4 regions of the Glutamicibacter soli genome follow, and region 2 is predicted to be linked to each of the others. Evidence: riboswitches for the same ligand, from Rfam matches in the RefSeq annotation. Region 2 holds a riboswitch; each other region holds the start of a gene.

Region 1 (4,203 bases), 1.1 Mb from region 2:
CCCGCCGTTCTCCGGCTTCCTGGGCAAGTTCGGGCTGCTGCATGCGGCCGCGCAGGATGCAGACGCGTTGACCTGGGCGGTCATCGCCGCCGGCCTGCTGACCAGCCTGCTGACCCTGCTGGCGATCATCCGCGTGTGGGCCCGCATGTTCTGGCGCCGCGCGGCGGACGCCGAGATCCCCAACCCGGACCTGGTGGACGAGGCGGCGAAGGTCGCGGACCAGACCGCCGCCGGCGGCGCCCAGGCGCCGCACCTGGGCCTGAAGCTGGCCCGCGAACTCGAATCCGAGACGCTGCCCTGGGGCATGCGCTACGCCACCGGCTCGCTGGTGGTGGCGGGCATCGCGCTGACGGTGTTCGCCGGGCCGATCTTCGAGTTCTGCCAGCGAGTGGCGGCGCAGCTGATCGCCCACGAACCGTACATCAACGCCATCCTGAGTTACTGAGCGGAGGGACAACATGCCGAATAAGAACCTGGCCCCGCGCGACCAGCGCATCGACGACGCGCTGGACACCGCCGGCGTCCGCCACCGCGCCACGCTCAAGCAGGAGTGGCCGCTGCTGCTCCTGCTGGTTTTCGTCTGGGGAGCGCTCTGGCAGGACTTCTCCCCGGGCAACCTGATCTTTGGCGCCGTCATCGCGCTGGTCATCGTGAACCTGTTCCCGCTGCCGCCGGTGGTGCTCTCCGGGCGGCTGAACCTCTGGTACTGCGTCAAGCTGTTCGGATGGTTCCTGGGCCAGGTCGTCGCCGCCAGCGTGCACGTCGCCTGGCTGGCGGTGGTGCGCGGGAAGAAGACGCGCAGCTCGGTGATCGCGGTGCCGCTGCGCACCGACTCGGACCTGATCGTGATGACCGTGGGCCATGTGCTGACGCTGATTCCCGGGTCCTTCGTGCTCGACGTGGACCGCAGCTCCTCGACCCTGTATCTGCACTACATCGACGTCGACTCGGCCCAGGAGGTCGCGAAGGCGCGGGAGAACATCCGCGACATCGAACGCCGCCTGATCATGGCCATCGGCAGCCAGGACGAGTACGAAGCCATCAAGAACGAATGCAGCCCCCGCGTGAGAAGGACAAAGGAGAAGCCATGATCGAAGTTGTCGTCTGGATCTGCGGCAGCCTGCTCGGGCTGGGCGCCATCGCCTGCCTGGTCCGTGTGGCGAAAGGCCCCTCGATCCTCGACCGGGTGCTGGCCCTGGATGTCATGCTGCTGATCATCTCCGCGGCCCTGTGCCTGGAGATGGCGTTGAACAGGCATACCGACTACGTGCTGTTCGTGGTCGCCGCCTGCACCATCGGGTTCATCGGCTCGGTGACCGTCTCGCGCTATGTCTCGGATCAGAGGAACGCGTAATGGACCTTTTCCTCGACATCCTCGTCGCCGTGCTGCTGATTCTGGGCTGCCTGATGTCCCTGATTGCCGGCATCGGCCTGCTGACCTTTCCCGACATGCTCACCCGCATGCATGCGGCCACCAAACCCCAGGTGCTGGGCTTCCTGCTGATCTTCGCCGGACTGGCCATCCACCTGCGCAGCTGGACCGTCATCCCGGTCCTCGTCCTTGCCTGGGCGATGCAGCTGCTGACCGCCCCGGTGTCTGCGCACATGATCGGCCGCGCCGGCTACCGCACCAAGCACGCGGCCAAGGAGACCCTGTACTCCGACGAGCTGCGCCAGGTCGTGGAGAAGGTGACCTCCGCCCCGCACACCGGGACCGTGCCGGAAATTGATCCGCAGGAGACCGGGCCGGACGCGAAATAACTTCAACCAACAGCAGCGGGCCATTCCCTGAGCAGGCAATGCCCCGCTGCTGTTGCGCTGGAGTGCTACTTGGTGAACTTGGCGATGGCCTTGGTGGTGCCGCGATCAGCCAGCACTTGGATGACCGCTGCGACCACGGCGGAGAACACGGCGAAGCCCAGCGCCTGGCGCATGGAAGCCTCGGCGGCTTCCTCGCTGCCCTTGCGCGGGGCGGTGTTGCCGGTGAAACCCTTCCAGACCTGATCGACCAGCTTGCTGCCGAGGAAGCCCGCACCCAGGGAAATGCCGGTTGCGATGAGCTTTTGTACTGCGTTCATGTGGACCTCACGTTCAACGTTGTGACTTATCGTTCCGTTGCCAGCTTACCTGCGGTATGGTGGGTGGGCAGTAATTATTCCGACAGGGGAGCGTCAAGCCGTTCGCGGCGAAAGGCGCTGAGAGTGCGATAGATCGCAGACCCTCGAACCTGCTCCGGTTAGTACCGGCGAAGGAAGTCGAGCATCTCGGATGCGGACCGGCGCTGGACAGCGCCCCGATTCCGTTCATCCCCCCTCCTGATCAAGGAGGACACCTCATGAGCACAACCCGCACGACGCAGCGCAGCACCTGGCGCGTAGTCGATATCGTCATCGCCTCGGTCATCGCCGTCGCTTCCGGCGTGGTCTTCTGGGCCTGGTCCGCGAGCTACGGCCTGTTCTCGCTGGCCTTCACCGCCTTCCCACCCGGCACTGCCCTGCTTACCGGCCTGTGGCTGTTCCCGGCGGTGCTCGGCGCGCTGATCATCCGCAAGCCCGGCGCCGCACTGTTCTGCGAGGTGCTGGCCGCCGTGGTCGAGGCGCTGCTGGGCACGCACTGGGGCATGCCGGTGCTGATTTCCGGCCTGGTCCAGGGGCTGGGCGCCGAGCTGGTGTTCGCGCTGTTCCGCTACCGCCGCTGGAACCTGCCGGTGGCGTTGCTTGCAGGCCTGGGCTCGGGCCTGTTTGCCGGCCTCAGCGAAGCCTACGTCGTGGGCAGCGTGGCCGAATACACCGAGTCCATGAAGCTGTTCCACGTGGGAGCCACCGCCGTGTCTGGCCTGGTGGTCGCCGGCCTGCTGTCCTGGTGGATTACCCGGGCGCTGGCCCGCACCGGCGCGCTGAGCAACCTCGCCAGCCGCCGCGCGCACCTGGAACCGGCGCTTGCGGTGCGCAAATGAGCGCCGCCGCCATCGGGCGTACGGCCCCGCTGACCCGGCAGGGTGTGGAGATCAGCGCGCGCGGCTTCACCTGGCAGCATGCCGAGCGCGACCGCCCGGCCATCGCCGGACTTGACGTGCAGATCCCTGCAGGTCAGAAGGTGCTCCTGCTGGGCCCGTCGGGGGCCGGCAAATCCACCTTCTTGCATGCGCTGGCCGGCGTGCTCGAAGTCGACCAGGACGCCGGTCCCACCGGCGAGCTGCTGGTCGGCGGGCAGGATGCGTTCGCGCGCAGCTTCCCGGTGGGCCTGATGCAGCAGGATCCGGAAACCCAGGTGGTGCAGAGCCGGGTGGGTGACGACGTCGCCTTCGGCGCCGAGAACCTGGGTGTCGACCCGCAGGAGATCCGCGAGCGGATCCCGCAGGCGCTTGACGCCGTGGGGCTCGGCGCACTGGGCTACGAACATCGCACGCAGGAACTGTCCGGCGGGCAGAAGCAGCGCCTGGCCCTGGCCGGGATCCTGGCCATGCGCCCCGGGCTGATGCTGCTTGACGAGCCGACCGCGAATATCGACCCGGGCAGCATCCCGCCGTTGCGCGATGCAGTGATCGGCGCCGTGGAGTCCACCGGGGCGACGCTGATCGTGGTGGAGCACCGGCTGGAGGCGTGGGCCCGGCAGGTGGATCGGGTGCTGGTGCTGGCCCCCGGCGGGGGGATCGCCCACGACCTGCACCCCGAGGCGCTGGCCGGGGACGCGGCGGTGCGCGCCGAATTGGCGCAGGCAGGGGTCTGGATTCCGGGCTATGTTCCGCAGACCTCACCGGCGCCGAGGGCCGGCGGCGCCCCGATGCTGCACGCCGAGGAGCTGGTTTGCGCGCGGGGCGAGCATGCTGTGCGCACCGCCCCGGCCAGCTTCGAGGTCACCGGCGGCAGGGCCCTGGTGATCCGCGGGGAGAACGGGGCAGGGAAGTCCACGCTGGCACTGACCCTGGGCGGGCTGCTGCAACCTGTGTCAGGCCAGTTCGCCGCCAGCCCCCAGCTGGCCGACGGGTTGCCGCCCTCGCCGTTCAGCTGGAAGGCCGGAGCGCTGGTCGCCCGCATCGGCTCGGTGTTCCAGGAACCCGAGCACCAGTTCGTCACCCAGTCCGTGCGCGAGGAGCTGGCTTTCGCGCCGCTGCGCGCCAGGCACGGCGCGGCCGAGGAGCAGAAGTACGATCCGCGGCAGGTCGAGGCCCGGGTGCAGGAGTTGCTGGAGCGGCTTGGCCTG
Region 2 (4,203 bases):
GCCTCGGACCTTGTCCGGGCTGGTGCCCAAGTCCCTGGTCGGAATCATGGCGGCAACCTTCGCCGCCGGCATGCTGGCGATTTACAGCGTCCGCGACGTCACGGGCTTCGCCCCCACGCCGGAGGTCATCGAGGACGACGGCGACGGCTACTACATGACCGCCGATGCCCAGGACGGGTTGCGTTCGGCCGCAGAGGTCCTGCCCTATCTGGCACTGAGCCTGGTCCTCCTGCTGGTCGCCGCCTTCGCCGCCACCATCCTCATCCTGCGGCGCAAGCCGCTGGACGGCATCAGCGAGCACGACAACCGGCTGCTGCGCATCACCTGGCTCAATCGCCTCTACCGCACGGTGACGGTGCTCCTGGCCGGCCTCGCCGGCGAAGCCCTGCACTTCAAGGCACGGTGGATCTCCGATGACGCCGACAAATCCATGGGTGGCGAAGGCATCGAGTACTGGGAACGGATGAACGACCTCGCGGGCCGGTGGGACCAGACCGCCAACTACATCGCCCTGGCCATCACCGTCGTCATGTTCTTCTGGCGCCCGCCGGTGAACTTCGAATCCCTGCGGCCGGCCGTCTCCAGCGCCTTCACCCGGCTGCGCGAGCAGCTGTTCGCGGTGCAGTATCTGAGCGCCATGGCGGCCATCCTGCTGGTCGCCGTCGGATGGCCAATGCTGCCGAGCTCCGAGACGCAGGAGATGCCGACCGCCGAACGCGCCACCGCCATCCTGGCCCTCCTCGCGGGCGCGACGCTGTTCTACCTGCTGGTCAACGCCGCCTACCTGGCGTACATGGCGATCAAGACCCGCGCGGCCGCGCGAATGCCCAAACCCGCCGCACGGCTGCCGCTGTGGACCTATGTCGTTGCCGGACTCCTGATGGCGGCCAGCCTATACTTCCTGCTCTTCCCTCCGCTGGATCCGCTGCGGGGATTTGTCGCGCCGAACCGGTGGATCATTGCCGGGCTGGCCGCGGCACTGCTCGCCGCGCATGCAGGATTCGTCCTGCTCGTCCGCTCCGTGGCGATCCCTTGGCAGGTGGGCGCAGAGGTGGAAATCTGGTATCGGCAGGTGCTTGAAATCCGCTCGCTGCGCGTAGTCGCCGGCGCGTTCGTGGCCATGCCAATGATGGGATACCAGTTGTTCGCCGAATTCTCCCTGTTCGGCCTGCTGGTCTTCTGTGCGCCGGCGGTGCTGGCGCTTCCGCGCCCGCAAGGTTCGATGCGGCCGGAGACCAGTGACGCGGGCCGCCGATGAGCGCCCAGATCACCGTTGACCTGGACTCGGCGCTGCCGCCCTATGAACAGATCCGCGCCCAGGTGGCTTCGCTGATTTCGCTGGGCGAACTGGCCGCCGGGAGCAGGCTGCCCACGGTGCGCGCGCTGGCCGCCGATCTGGGTGTGGCCGCCGGCACCGTGGCCCGCGCCTACAAGGAACTGGAGGCCGAAGGACTGATCTCCTCGCGTCGCCGGGCGGGCACCGTGGTCAATGAGCTGCCAGGGCAGCCAGCGCTGGACGAGCACCTGGTCGAGGCAGTGGACAGGGTCTGGGCACTGGCCGCGGAGCTGGGGGTGGACGCGGCGACGGTCAAGGCGCTGGTTGCGCGGAGGACGCGATAGCTCGGTAACCCTGTCACCACCGCATCATTTCCCGAGCAACCGGGATTCGGTTGACGGTGTCCGCCCCTCTTTGTAGGCTCAGCCTAAGCTCACCGCAATGCTTGGAATGGATAACCTGTGGATCCGGTTTCGATTTTGATCGTCTGCGTTTTGGTCATACTTTGCGCGCTGCCGTTTGCCATAGGCGCCATGCGCAGTCTCGACCGACGAGCCGACGACCTCGAAGGATCTGACCCGGAAATCTCCAGGGCACTTCGGGAAGCGCGGAAGAATATCGATCGCGGCAGGGGCTACGAAGATCCGAGGCTCTAGCGGCCGGCATGGGCCGGCCGACTTCCAACGGCGTTAAGGATTTGTCCTTGCGCAGATATCTGCGTACCCTCGGGATCAGTGACACGGGGTGTCGGAGAAGCCGACTGAGATGAGACCCGTTGAACCTGAACTAGGTCAAGCTAGCGGAGGGATGTCGCATGACTCTGCCTATTGTTGCCCGCAATTACCGGGAACAATCCCCCTTGGTGTTCTGCCTGACAAACACCGTGGTTACCAACTTCACCGCCAATGTACTGCTGGCTTCCGGCGCGGCCCCGGCCATGACTGACCTGCCCGGGGAAGCCGGGCCGTTCGCCGCGGCCGCCTCGGCCGTGCTGGTCAACCTGGGCACGCCCACCACCGAGCAGCTGCGCGCCATGGAAGAAGCCGTCGAGTCGGCGAGCGCCGCAGGCACCCCCTGGGTGCTGGATCCGGTGGCCGTCGGAGCGTTGCCGGTCCGCACGGAATTCGCCCGGCGCATCGTCGCCCGCCGCCCCACGCTGATCCGCGGCAACGCCTCGGAAATCATGGCGCTGGCCGGCTGGGAGTCCTCCGGCCGAGGTGTGGATTCGCTGGACAGCGTGCAGGAAGCCACCGCCGCCGGGCGTGAGCTGGCAGTGAAATACGGTTCGGTGGTCGCGATCTCCGGCGAGGCGGACGCCATCATCGACGCGCAGCGCACCGTGCTGGTGCACACCAACGGCATCGGCCTGACCCGCATCACCGGCGGAGGCTGCGCCCTGGGTGCGGTGTGCGCGGGCATGCTCGCGGTGCATGAGGACCCGTTCGAAGCCGCCGTGGCGGCCCATGGTTACTACGGCCTGGCCGCCGAAAAGGCGCTGGCCGCCAGCTCCGGGCCGGGCAGTTTTGCCGTGGCCTTCCTCGATTCCCTGGCGGCCGTCGAGCCCGCCGCACTTGAGACCCTGAACTGTGAGGAAAAGACCTATGCGTGATCTCGGAGCCTACCTGGTGGCCAACACCGCCAGCTGCAGCCCGCATAGCACCCTTGAGGTGATCGAGGCAGCCGTGGCCGGCGGGATCCAGTGGATCCAGCTGCGCGCCAAGGAGGAAAGCGCCCGCGAGTTCTTCGAGCTGACGCTTGCGGCCGCAAAGCTGACCGAGGGCAAGGCGCAGCTGCTGGTCAACGACCGCATCGACGTATTCCTGGCGGCCCGCGCCGCCGGGGCCGCGGTGGCCGGCATCCACATCGGGCAGAAGGACGTGCCGGTGTCCCTGGCCCGCCAGCTGATCGGCGAGGGCATCATCGGGCTCAGCGCCTCCACGCGGGAGCAGATCGCCCAGGCCAACCTGGATGCCGAGTTCATCGACTACCTGGGTGTTGGCGCGGTGCGCGCCACCCCGACCAAGAAGGACCACCCCACCCCGCTGGGCCTGGACGGCTTCGCGGAACGCACCGGCTGGACCGCGCTGCCCTGCGTGGCCATCGGCGCGGTGACCGCCGATGACGCCGCGGCCATCCGCGCCGGCGGCGGCGCCGGGATGGCCGTGGTGCGCCCGGTCTGCCAGGCAGATGATCCGCGCAGCGCCAGCGCCCAGCTGGTTTCCGCCTGGGAGGCGGCCAGGTGAACATCCTTTCCATCGCGGGCTCCGACCCGTCCGGCGGCGCCGGCATCCAGGCCGATCTGAAGGCCATTGCCGCCAACGGCGGCTACGGCATGGCAGTGATCACGGCGCTGACCGCGCAGAACACCCGCGGGGTCAGCGGAGTGCAGGCCATCGACGGGGATTTCGTCACCGCGCAGCTTGAAACGCTCAGCGCGGATGTGCGCATCGACGCGGTGAAGATCGGCATGCTGGCAAACCAGGAGATCATCGGCGCTGTCGCCGCCTGGCTGGATACCGTCAACGCCCCGGTGGTGCTGGACCCGGTCATGGTGGCCACCAGCGGCGATGCCCTGCTGGAGGACGCCGCCGCGCTGCACCCGCTGCTGGCCCGCGCCACCGTGATCACCCCGAACACCGCCGAGCTCGGCGCGCTGCTCGGCGAAGCCGCCGCGCAGGACTGGGAGCTCGTGCTGGAGCAGGCCCGGCGTCTGGCCTCCGCCCACGACGTGCTGGTGCTGGCCAAGGGCGGGCACCTGGCCGGGGCGCAGTGCCCCGATGCGCTGGTCTCCGCCGCCGGGGTGCTGGCCGAGTTCAGCTCCCCGCGCCTGGCTACCAAAAACACCCATGGCACCGGCTGCACCCTGTCCAGCGCGCTGGCCACCCGCTTCGCCGCCACCGGCGACTGGGCGACCGCGCTGGAACAGG
Region 3 (4,203 bases), 1.4 Mb from region 2:
CTGAGAGGCTCGTTCTTCGCAACTGGACCAGCGTGGAGGAAGTACCCGAACTCCTGGATGTCTGGCGCAACTCGGTGGAGGGAGGACGCGACTTCCTCTCGGCCGCCGACGTGGACGCCGTTGCCAACGCTCTTGAAGCGGTCTACTCCCAGCGCGTCTCGGTGCGGATCGCCCAGCTGGGCAAGGAGATCATCGGCTTCGCCGCCTGGAGCGAAACACAGATCGAGCTCTTGTGGGTACGCCACCACGACCGCCACCACGGCGTGGGCAGCGCGCTGCTGAATGACATCCTCGCGCTGTGCCCGGCGGCCTGCATCCTGATCAATGGGCAGAACGCGAGCACCCTCTCGTTTTTTCTCGACCACGGGTTCCAGATCGAAAAGGAAGCCGAGCACACCGACCAGCTGGCCCGGATCCAGCTGCGCCATGTCCGGCTTTCGGCCCCGGACGTGTCACGATAGATCCATGAGCGAAAACACCCGTGAACTGCGTGAAGTCAAAGTCGAACGAGTAGAGTCCAAAAGGTACCGGGCGACCAGCGGCGAAACCGGTGCCAGCCTGGAATTCGGCCAGGGCGAAGGGCTGCTGACCCCGGTGGAGCTGCTGCTGGCGGCCATCGCCGGCTGCTCGGCCATCGACGTCGACGTGGCCACCACGCGCCGCAGCGAGCCGGAGAAGTTCGAGGTGGCCGCCAGCGGCTACAAGCTGAGCGAGGAGGGCGCCGGACGCATGGAGGACATCAAGATGTCCTTCGACCTGAAGTTCCCGGACACCGACGAGGGCCGCAAGGCCGCCGGCATGGTCGAGCGCATCGTGAAGCTCTCCCACGACAAGTACTGCACGGTCTCGCGCACCGTCGAGCTGGGGGCCAAGGTCACCAGCGAGATCGCTGACTAGCGAACCTCCGGCCGCGGCGGGAAGCCGGCAGGGAGCCGGCGCATCACAACGCCGCATCACAACATAGTCAACATGCAACTGCCCGGTGCAGCGGCTCGTGGGGCGGATTCGGGAAGACCGAATCCGCACGAGCGCTGCCCGGGCAGTTGCGCGTGCGCCGCCGCGCAGGGGAGCGTGCCCCGAGCGCGGACGGCGGAAGCCTAACGCTGGGCCAGGACCTGGAAGGTGATGGTTCCCTCGGCATCCACGTTCGCGTCGAGCACCTTGTCATCCAGGGCGTCGGTGACCAGCTCGTCGAGGAAGACGGGACTGCCCTCGCCCTGGATCACCTGGTCCGCCGGCTGCGGGCCGTCGACGACCCGCACGGCGAAACGCGCGGTCTGCTGGCTTTCGGTCTCGTCGGCGGGCTGGATGCGGAGCCCCGCCTCGTTGTCCTCCGTCTGGTTGGTGACCAGCGAGGTCACGATCGCATCGGCCTGATCGGTCAGTGTCAGCACTGTATTCTCCTTCCGGTTGCGGTGCCGCCCGGTTCCGGGCAACTTCACGCAACGCTTCCGTACGAGCCGGGGCGCGGGCAAACGAACTCATGGATCTTTGAGGATTTACCCATCCGGCACCTTGGAACGAGGCGCGCCCGGGACTCCCGGACCGGCTGCGCCGCGCGCGAAGATGACGCGCCCGCGGCGCAGAGTTGGCATTTGTGGTGCAGCTCATGCCTATAATCGCTTCAACTCCGCGGGAGCCTGAACCGACCAGGCTGAGAGGGCACCGAGCCGACCGCTACACCTGATGCGGGTCATGCCGCCGTAGGAAGGAAGTGCCGTCGTTGCACGTTGCCATCATCGGGGCCGGGATCATCGGCCTGTCCACCGCCTTCGAACTGCGTTCGCGCGGCTGCGAGGTCACCGTCATCGACCCGGATCCCGGGCAGGGGGCCAGCCGCGCCGCGGCCGGCATGCTCGCCCCAGCCGCCGAAACCACCTGGGGCCACGGAATCCTGCACGAGCTGCTCGGCGCCTCCAACCAGGCCTACCCGGACTTCGTGCAGCGCATCGAGCAGGCCACCGGCCGGCGCCCGGACTACCTGCAGAACGCAACCCTGGTGGTCGCCGCCGAACCGGCCGACCGCGATGCCCTGCACGAACTGGTGCAGCTGCAGGCCTCCCTGGGCTTCAGCGCACAGACCCTGCTGCCCAGCGCCGCCCGCCGGCTGGAACCGGCGCTGGCCAGCAACATCGCCGGCGCGGTGCGCTGCGCCGGGGACCACCAGATCGACCCGCGCTCCGTGGTGGCGATCCTGGCCGGGCACCTGGACGCCCAGCTGGTCCGCGAACCGGCCGTCGAGCTGCTGCAGCGTGCCGGGACCACCCACGCGGTGCGTACCGGCAGCGGCCGGATCATCGAGGCGGACCAGGTGGTGCTCGCCGCGGGCCTGGGCACCGTGGCCGGGACACCGGAACTTCCGCTGCGCCCGGTCTACGGGGACATCTTCCGGCTGCAGGGCCCTGCGGGCCCGCGGCTGCTCACGCACACGGTGCGCGGGATCGTGCGCCGCGACCCGGTCTACCTGGTGCCGCGCGCGGACGGCTCGCTGGTGCTGGGCGCCAGCAGCCGCGAGGACGGCAACGAGGCGGTCAACATCGGGCAGATGCACAAGCTGCTGGACAACGCCCGCCGCCTGGTGCCCGGGATCGTCGACTGCTCGCTGAACGAGGTCATCGCCCGCGCCAGGCCCGGCACCCCCGACGACCGGCCGCTGATAGGGCGGCTGGATGACGGAATGGTGCTCTCCACCGGCTATTCCCGCCACGGGGTGCTGCTCACCCCCTTCGGCTCCTCGCTGACCGCGGACCTGGTCCTGAGCCAGCCGCCGCACGCAGAGCACGCCCGGGCCGTGGACCCCGCGCGCTTCAGCGGCGGGAGTGCGCCGGACCCGGCAGGACTTTCCCGAGCTGAACCGTCCCGAACCGATCCTTCACGACTTGCACCGACCCGAATGGAGCTGCACCCATGACCATCGACATCACGCTGAACTCAACCCCCACCACGATCCAGCAGGGTTCCACCCTGCGCGATCTGGTCTCTTCGCACTTGGGCCGCGAACTTGACGAACAGGGCCAGGCCGCCGACGGCACCAAGCTGGGCCTGGCCGTCGCCGTGAACGGCGCGGTGGTCCCGCGCAGCGCTTGGGCGCAGCGGGAATTGGCCGCCGGCCACACCGTCGAACTCGTCACCGCCGCCCAGGGAGGCTGAACCAATGCAGCGCAGCACGCAGAACACCACTGAAACCACCGCCGCCGCGGACCTCACCGAGCTGGATGCCGTCAACGACGCCTTCGAGGTGGCAGGGCGCAGCTTCGGCTCCCGGCTGATCCTGGGCACCGGCGGGGCCACCTCGCTGAGCACCCTGGAGCAGGCGCTCGCGCTCTCCGGCACCGAATTGACCACGGTGTCCATCCGGCACTACTCGGCCGGCGGCTCGGCCAGCGTGTACGAGCTGCTGCAGCGCCACGGCATCGCCGCGCTGCCGAATACCGCTGGCTGCTTCACCGCCCGCGACGCGATCCTCACCGCCCACCTGGCGCGCGAGGCGCTGGAAACGAACTGGGTGAAGCTGGAGGTGATCGCCGACGAGCACACCCTGCTGCCCGACCCGCTGGAGCTGTTCGCCGCCGCCGAGCAGCTGGTCGCCGACGGCTTCGAGGTCTTCGCCTACACCAACGACGACCCTGCGCTGGCCGCCCGGCTGCAGGACGCCGGGGTCGCGGCGGTCATGCCGGCCGGGGCGCCCATCGGCTCCGGGCTGGGCATCCTGAACCCGCACAACATCGCCACCATCGTCTCCCGCGCCACCGTCCCGGTGATCCTGGATGCCGGGGTGGGTACCGCTTCCGACGCCGCGAAGGCGATGGAGCTGGGCTGCGACGCGGTGCTGCTGGCCAGCGCCGTGACCCGCGCCCACAACGCCCCGCTGATGGCCGCCGCGATGCGCGACGCCGTGCGCGCCGGACGCGCCGCCCGGCTGGCGGGGCGCATCCCGGTGCGCGACACCGCGCTGGCCTCCTCCCCGGGCGAGGGAATGATGCAGGCGCTGATCGGGGACTTCTCGTGAGCGGCCGCGCACCGCTGGTCGCACCGCGCACCGCGCTGGACCCTGCCCAGCTGGCCCGCTATTCCCGGCACCTGACCCTGCCCGGGGTCGGGGAGGAAGGCCAGCGCCGCATCGCCGCCGCGCGCGTGCTGGTCATCGGCGCCGGGGGACTGGGCAGCCCGATCTCCAGCTACCTGATCGCCGCCGGGGTGGGC
Region 4 (4,203 bases), 240 kb from region 2:
GAAATACTCAGCCCGGGGGCTGAGTGCGGTGCCGGAGGGCTTCTGCTATATGCAGGAGGTCAGGATCTTCTTGATGGAATCATGCTCGGCTTGTGTCATCCATGCACCGTACTTGGCCTTGACCTGGGTCTGCCGCGACACGTATTCGCAGCGGAAGTCCTTGTTGGGTGGCAGCCATGTTGCCGCGTCCTTGTCGCCCTTGGCGGCGTTTGTGGGTCCGTCCGAGGCGAGGAGATTCAACGGATCGTTGGCGAACTGGAGGCGCTCATCCTTGCTCCATTTCTGGGCGCCCTTCTGCCAGGCGTCCGACAGCGCGACGACATGGTCGATCTGTACGGCGGAACTTGTGGTTTGGCCGCGCTCGAAATTGATCGTCTTGCCCGTGTAGGGGTCATGGAAAGTTCCGCTCAATACCACGCAGTCGACCCGGGCCGGTTTGTATTCAACATTGTCCAGATCGCGAGCGAGGATATCGTTGCGCGCATCGCAGCCGTTGTTGTCGGTATCTTTCCATCCGTTGCTGAATTGCTCGCGAGAGTAGCCGGTCTTCGGTGCGCGACCCTTGATGGCGATGTCTTCCAATTGGTTCAGGGACGTGGCATACGTCGCCTGCTGATCGGCTGTCGGGGTCGCGGCCTGGGCGCCGTTTGTCCCGGTGAAATCCGTGGAAGCCAGCGATGAGCAGGAAACCAGTCCGAGGGTGGATGCGACGAGAACTAGGGACAGGGTGCGGCGCAGCAGTCGCATGCGGTGGTACTTCTCCTTGAATATGCGGCGGGACTGCAATCCGCGGTCCCAGCATTCGACTCTATGTGCCTGCACCGACGAAACTCTGATTCGCTCCAGGTGTCTTGCTGTGATTCTCTTCTCGGAAGTTGGCAGGCTGAATTGAAAAAGTTACCATTTTGCCGCCATAATCCGCTGTGACAAGTATTGTTTTCTTTCGGTAGGCGAAATATGGTCAGCATGATGCTGATTTGAATGACCATCGGGATGTTGCTGTGAAGAAGTTTCTGTATCCACTGCTGGCCGGCGTACTGCTGCTCAGTGCCTGTACGACACCCGTATCCAAGCTTAAACCCGTGGAACAGCAAGATCTCGGCGGGTATGACTCGGCCTGGGAAGCGGAACAACACGGTGACGATCCCTACGCGAAGTATTACCAAGAAGGTGTTCCGATTTTCTCAGAGCTGCAAACACAGGTTCTGCGAGCTACCCCGATCTTCGGCGACCTTGATACGCGTGATGATGGGGACGAATTTGCCATGGGACTTTCGGGATTTTTCCGATCCACGACCTTTATAGGCGAAAATGGCGAGCAAGAGGTTATCAACGATTCGACATCCATGAGCGGCACCGCGGAAGAAGCGGGTGATTACAAGGTTGAATTTGGTTGCTGGGGTGTTGGGCGCGCGGCCGTGCAGGTTTTCATCAACGTAGATTTTCCGGAAATTGGCATGGAGCCATCGGTCGAGATCCCATTGACCTGCGAGGTCCCCGCAGCAACCACCCACGGCGAGTTTGAAATCGGTCCATCCGCCGAGAGCTACAGCATTTTGGTTTCCGGTGATCCCGAAACCATCGGATCCTACGAACTCAACCTGTACCAAAATGATGGCAAGTGAGCGAATGAAGAAAATGCTGCCTCTGCTCGGAGCTGTAATTCTTGCGCTCACGTCCTGCACAACTCCGGTGTCCCAGCTCGGCCCGCTAGATCGCGAATCGCCCAGGCAACAGTCAAACACCCTCCAATTCCAGCAACCCGTCGAGGAATCGTCGCCTGAGGAGATCGCCCACCGCCAAGAAGTTGCACTGCACTACCCGCCGCTGATGTATCTGGCGATGGTCGGAATATCCTCAGACCCTACCGCTATGGACGGCATAGGATTCTGGCAGGGCGAAATCGAGCAGCGCGGATATCAAGGGTTGGTTGCATGGAACGCCGCACGCTTTCTGTACCAGCAAGGCGGAACCCTTGCGCCGGAAGAACTCTCCTTGGAAACAGATGGCTTACCGGGTCCCTATTTGATCAAGTTCAGTTGTTCAGGCGTGGGCCAGATCGACCTACGCGTCAGGGATGGGCAGAGCGCCCTGAAGCAAAAAATTGTCCAGTGCTCGACAGATCCGAATGTCGTGGAATTCGAACTTGACGAGAAAAATATCGAGAATCTGGTCATCGAGCTGATCCCGGAGCTCTCGGCTCCGGCGGGTTTTGAAGTCCAGGTCATCCAGTAGCTCCGGAAACACCCGGCGAAGACACGTGTTCGGCCGTCCCGGACGGCTTGTGGTACTAATGGGACGTAGTGACACGGGGTGCCGCCATGCGGCTGAGATAAAACCCGTCGAACCTGATCCAGTTAGCACTGGCGAAGGGAATGTCCTGGATACCTCGATGCCACGCATCTACGCCGGGGTCCCGTTCGCCTTGACACATCTTCAAGGAGTTCGAGCACCATGAACGCACACGCAGCAACCGACACCGCAGCATCCACCACCACCGCACTGCCGCTCAAGGAACAACTGGTGCTGGTCACCGGCGGCGCCCGCGGGCTGGGCGCGGCCATCAGCGCCGCTTTTCTGGACGCCGGGGCGAAGGTCGTCGTCAACTACCGCAGCTCGTCGCAGGCGGCCGAGGAACTTGCCGCCGCATTCCCCGGACAGGCGCTGGCATTGCAGGCCGACGTGCGCGACGCCGCCGGGCTGAAGGACCTGGCCGCCGCCGCGGCCGAGCACTTCGGCCGCCCGATCACCACCTTGGTCAACAACGCGCTGGTGGATTTCTCCTTCAACGCAGATGCCCGTTCCAAGGCAGACGAGCTGTCCGCCGAAGAGCTCACTGCCCAGTTCGCCGGTTCCGTGCTCGCACCTGTCGCCGCGATCCAGGCAGTGCTGCCGGGCATGCGCCAGGCGGGCTTCGGACGCATCGTCAACATCGGCACCAACCTGTTCCAGCACCCAGTGGTCCCGTACCACGACTACACCGCGACCAAGGCGGCGCTGCTCTCGCTGACCCGCACCTTCGCGGATGACCTGGGCCCGGAAGGCATCAACGTCAACATGGTTTCCGGGGGCCTGCTGCGCACCACGGATGCCTCGGCCGCCACTCCTGAAGAGGTCTTCGACCTGATCGCCTCCGGCACCCCGCTGCGCCGGGTGACCTCGCCGGCCGAGCTCGCCGACGCGGTGCTGTTCTTCGCCTCGCCGCTCTCGCGCGGGGTGACCGGACAGAACCTGATCGTCGACGGCGGCCTGGTCAAGGGATGAGCGCATCGAGGAAGCAGGCCCGGTTCAACCTGTTCATCTACGGCGCGGGGCACCACCAGGCGGCCTGGCGGGCGCCGGATTCCCCGGCCGAGCGGCTGGGCGAGACCGCGTACTACGTCGAATTGGCGCAGCTGGCCGAACGCGGCCTGCTGGACGCGGTGTTCCTGGCCGACGGCCAAGCCGTCTCCCCGGAGGCCGCGGCGGCAGGTCCTACTTGGTTCTTCGAACCGTTTACGCTGCTGTCCGCGCTGAGCCAGAAGACCAGCCGGATCGGTCTGGTCTGCACGGTGTCCTCCAGCTTCTACACCCCGTTCCACGCCGCGCGCATGCTGGCCAGCCTGGACCGGCTCTCCGGCGGCCGGGCCGGCGCCAATGTGGTCACCAGCATGTGGGATACCGAGGCGCAGAACCACGGGCGCGAAACCCTGGGCGACCATGCCTACCGCTACGGCCGCGCCGACGAGTTCATCACGGTGCTGCGGGGGCTGTTCGGATCCTACCCCTCAGCGGCGGTGCGGGCCGACCGCGCAGGCGTGTTCACCGACCCGCGGCAGCTGTCGGCCATCGACCACGCGGGCGAGCACTTCGGTGTGCGCGGGCCGCTGAATATCCCCGACGGGCCGCAAGGCTCCCCGGTGCTGTTCCAGGCAGGGGCCTCCGCCCAGGGGCGCGAGCTCGCGGCGGCCCATGCCGAGGCGATCTACGCGGTGGCCGCCGACCGGCAGATGGCGCTGGACTACGCACAGGACGTGCGGTCCCAGGCCGCCGCGGCCGGGCGCGATCCGCAGGCCCTGGCCATCATGCCGGGGCTGGTCGCCTACGTGGGCCGCACGCTGGAGGAGGCCAAGGACAAGCAGCGCCGGCTCAACGACCTGCTGCCCGTCGAGCAGGCACTGGCCCAGCTGGCGTTATTCGTGCAGCAGGACACCAGCGCCTGGG

What was found. A riboswitch is a leader RNA that binds a small molecule or an ion and turns the genes downstream of it on or off. The one in region 2 is predicted to bind thiamine pyrophosphate.
Region 1: another riboswitch for thiamine pyrophosphate. It lies ahead of ACTX90_RS13430 (ECF transporter S component); the one in region 2 lies ahead of thiM (hydroxyethylthiazole kinase).
Region 3: another riboswitch for thiamine pyrophosphate. It lies ahead of thiO (glycine oxidase ThiO); the one in region 2 lies ahead of thiM (hydroxyethylthiazole kinase).
Region 4: another riboswitch for thiamine pyrophosphate. It lies ahead of ACTX90_RS01490 (3-oxoacyl-ACP reductase); the one in region 2 lies ahead of thiM (hydroxyethylthiazole kinase).

What each region holds. Positions count from the first base shown of each region.
Region 1 is NZ_CM125969.1:2,827,068-2,831,270, reverse strand. It holds gene ACTX90_RS13455 (Na+/H+ antiporter subunit D) at 1-445, shown strand, start outside; gene ACTX90_RS13450 (Na+/H+ antiporter subunit E) at 459-1,091, shown strand; gene ACTX90_RS13445 (MrpF/PhaF family protein) at 1,088-1,354, shown strand; gene mnhG (monovalent cation/H(+) antiporter subunit G) at 1,354-1,761, shown strand; gene ACTX90_RS13435 (DUF4235 domain-containing protein) at 1,827-2,078, opposite strand; TPP riboswitch at 2,153-2,271, shown strand; gene ACTX90_RS13430 (ECF transporter S component) at 2,336-2,956, shown strand; gene ACTX90_RS13425 (ATP-binding cassette domain-containing protein) at 2,953-4,203, shown strand, end outside.
Region 2 is NZ_CM125969.1:55,969-60,171, reverse strand. It holds gene ACTX90_RS00305 (hypothetical protein) at 1-1,258, shown strand, start outside; gene ACTX90_RS00300 (GntR family transcriptional regulator) at 1,255-1,620, shown strand; TPP riboswitch at 2,007-2,101, shown strand; gene thiM (hydroxyethylthiazole kinase) at 2,091-2,885, shown strand; gene thiE (thiamine phosphate synthase) at 2,878-3,519, shown strand; gene thiD (bifunctional hydroxymethylpyrimidine kinase/phosphomethylpyrimidine kinase) at 3,516-4,203, shown strand, end outside.
Region 3 is NZ_CM125969.1:2,487,187-2,491,389, reverse strand. It holds gene ACTX90_RS11735 (GNAT family protein) at 1-461, shown strand, start outside; gene ACTX90_RS11730 (OsmC family protein) at 466-897, shown strand; gene ACTX90_RS11725 (hypothetical protein) at 1,098-1,394, opposite strand; TPP riboswitch at 1,623-1,727, shown strand; gene thiO (glycine oxidase ThiO) at 1,715-2,911, shown strand; gene thiS (sulfur carrier protein ThiS) at 2,908-3,150, shown strand; gene ACTX90_RS11710 (thiazole synthase) at 3,155-4,009, shown strand; gene ACTX90_RS11705 (ThiF family adenylyltransferase) at 4,006-4,203, shown strand, end outside.
Region 4 is NZ_CM125969.1:295,886-300,088, forward strand. It holds gene ACTX90_RS01475 (HNH endonuclease family protein) at 46-747, opposite strand; gene ACTX90_RS01480 (hypothetical protein) at 1,002-1,625, shown strand; gene ACTX90_RS01485 (hypothetical protein) at 1,630-2,235, shown strand; TPP riboswitch at 2,300-2,393, shown strand; gene ACTX90_RS01490 (3-oxoacyl-ACP reductase) at 2,455-3,264, shown strand; gene ACTX90_RS01495 (NtaA/DmoA family FMN-dependent monooxygenase) at 3,261-4,203, shown strand, end outside.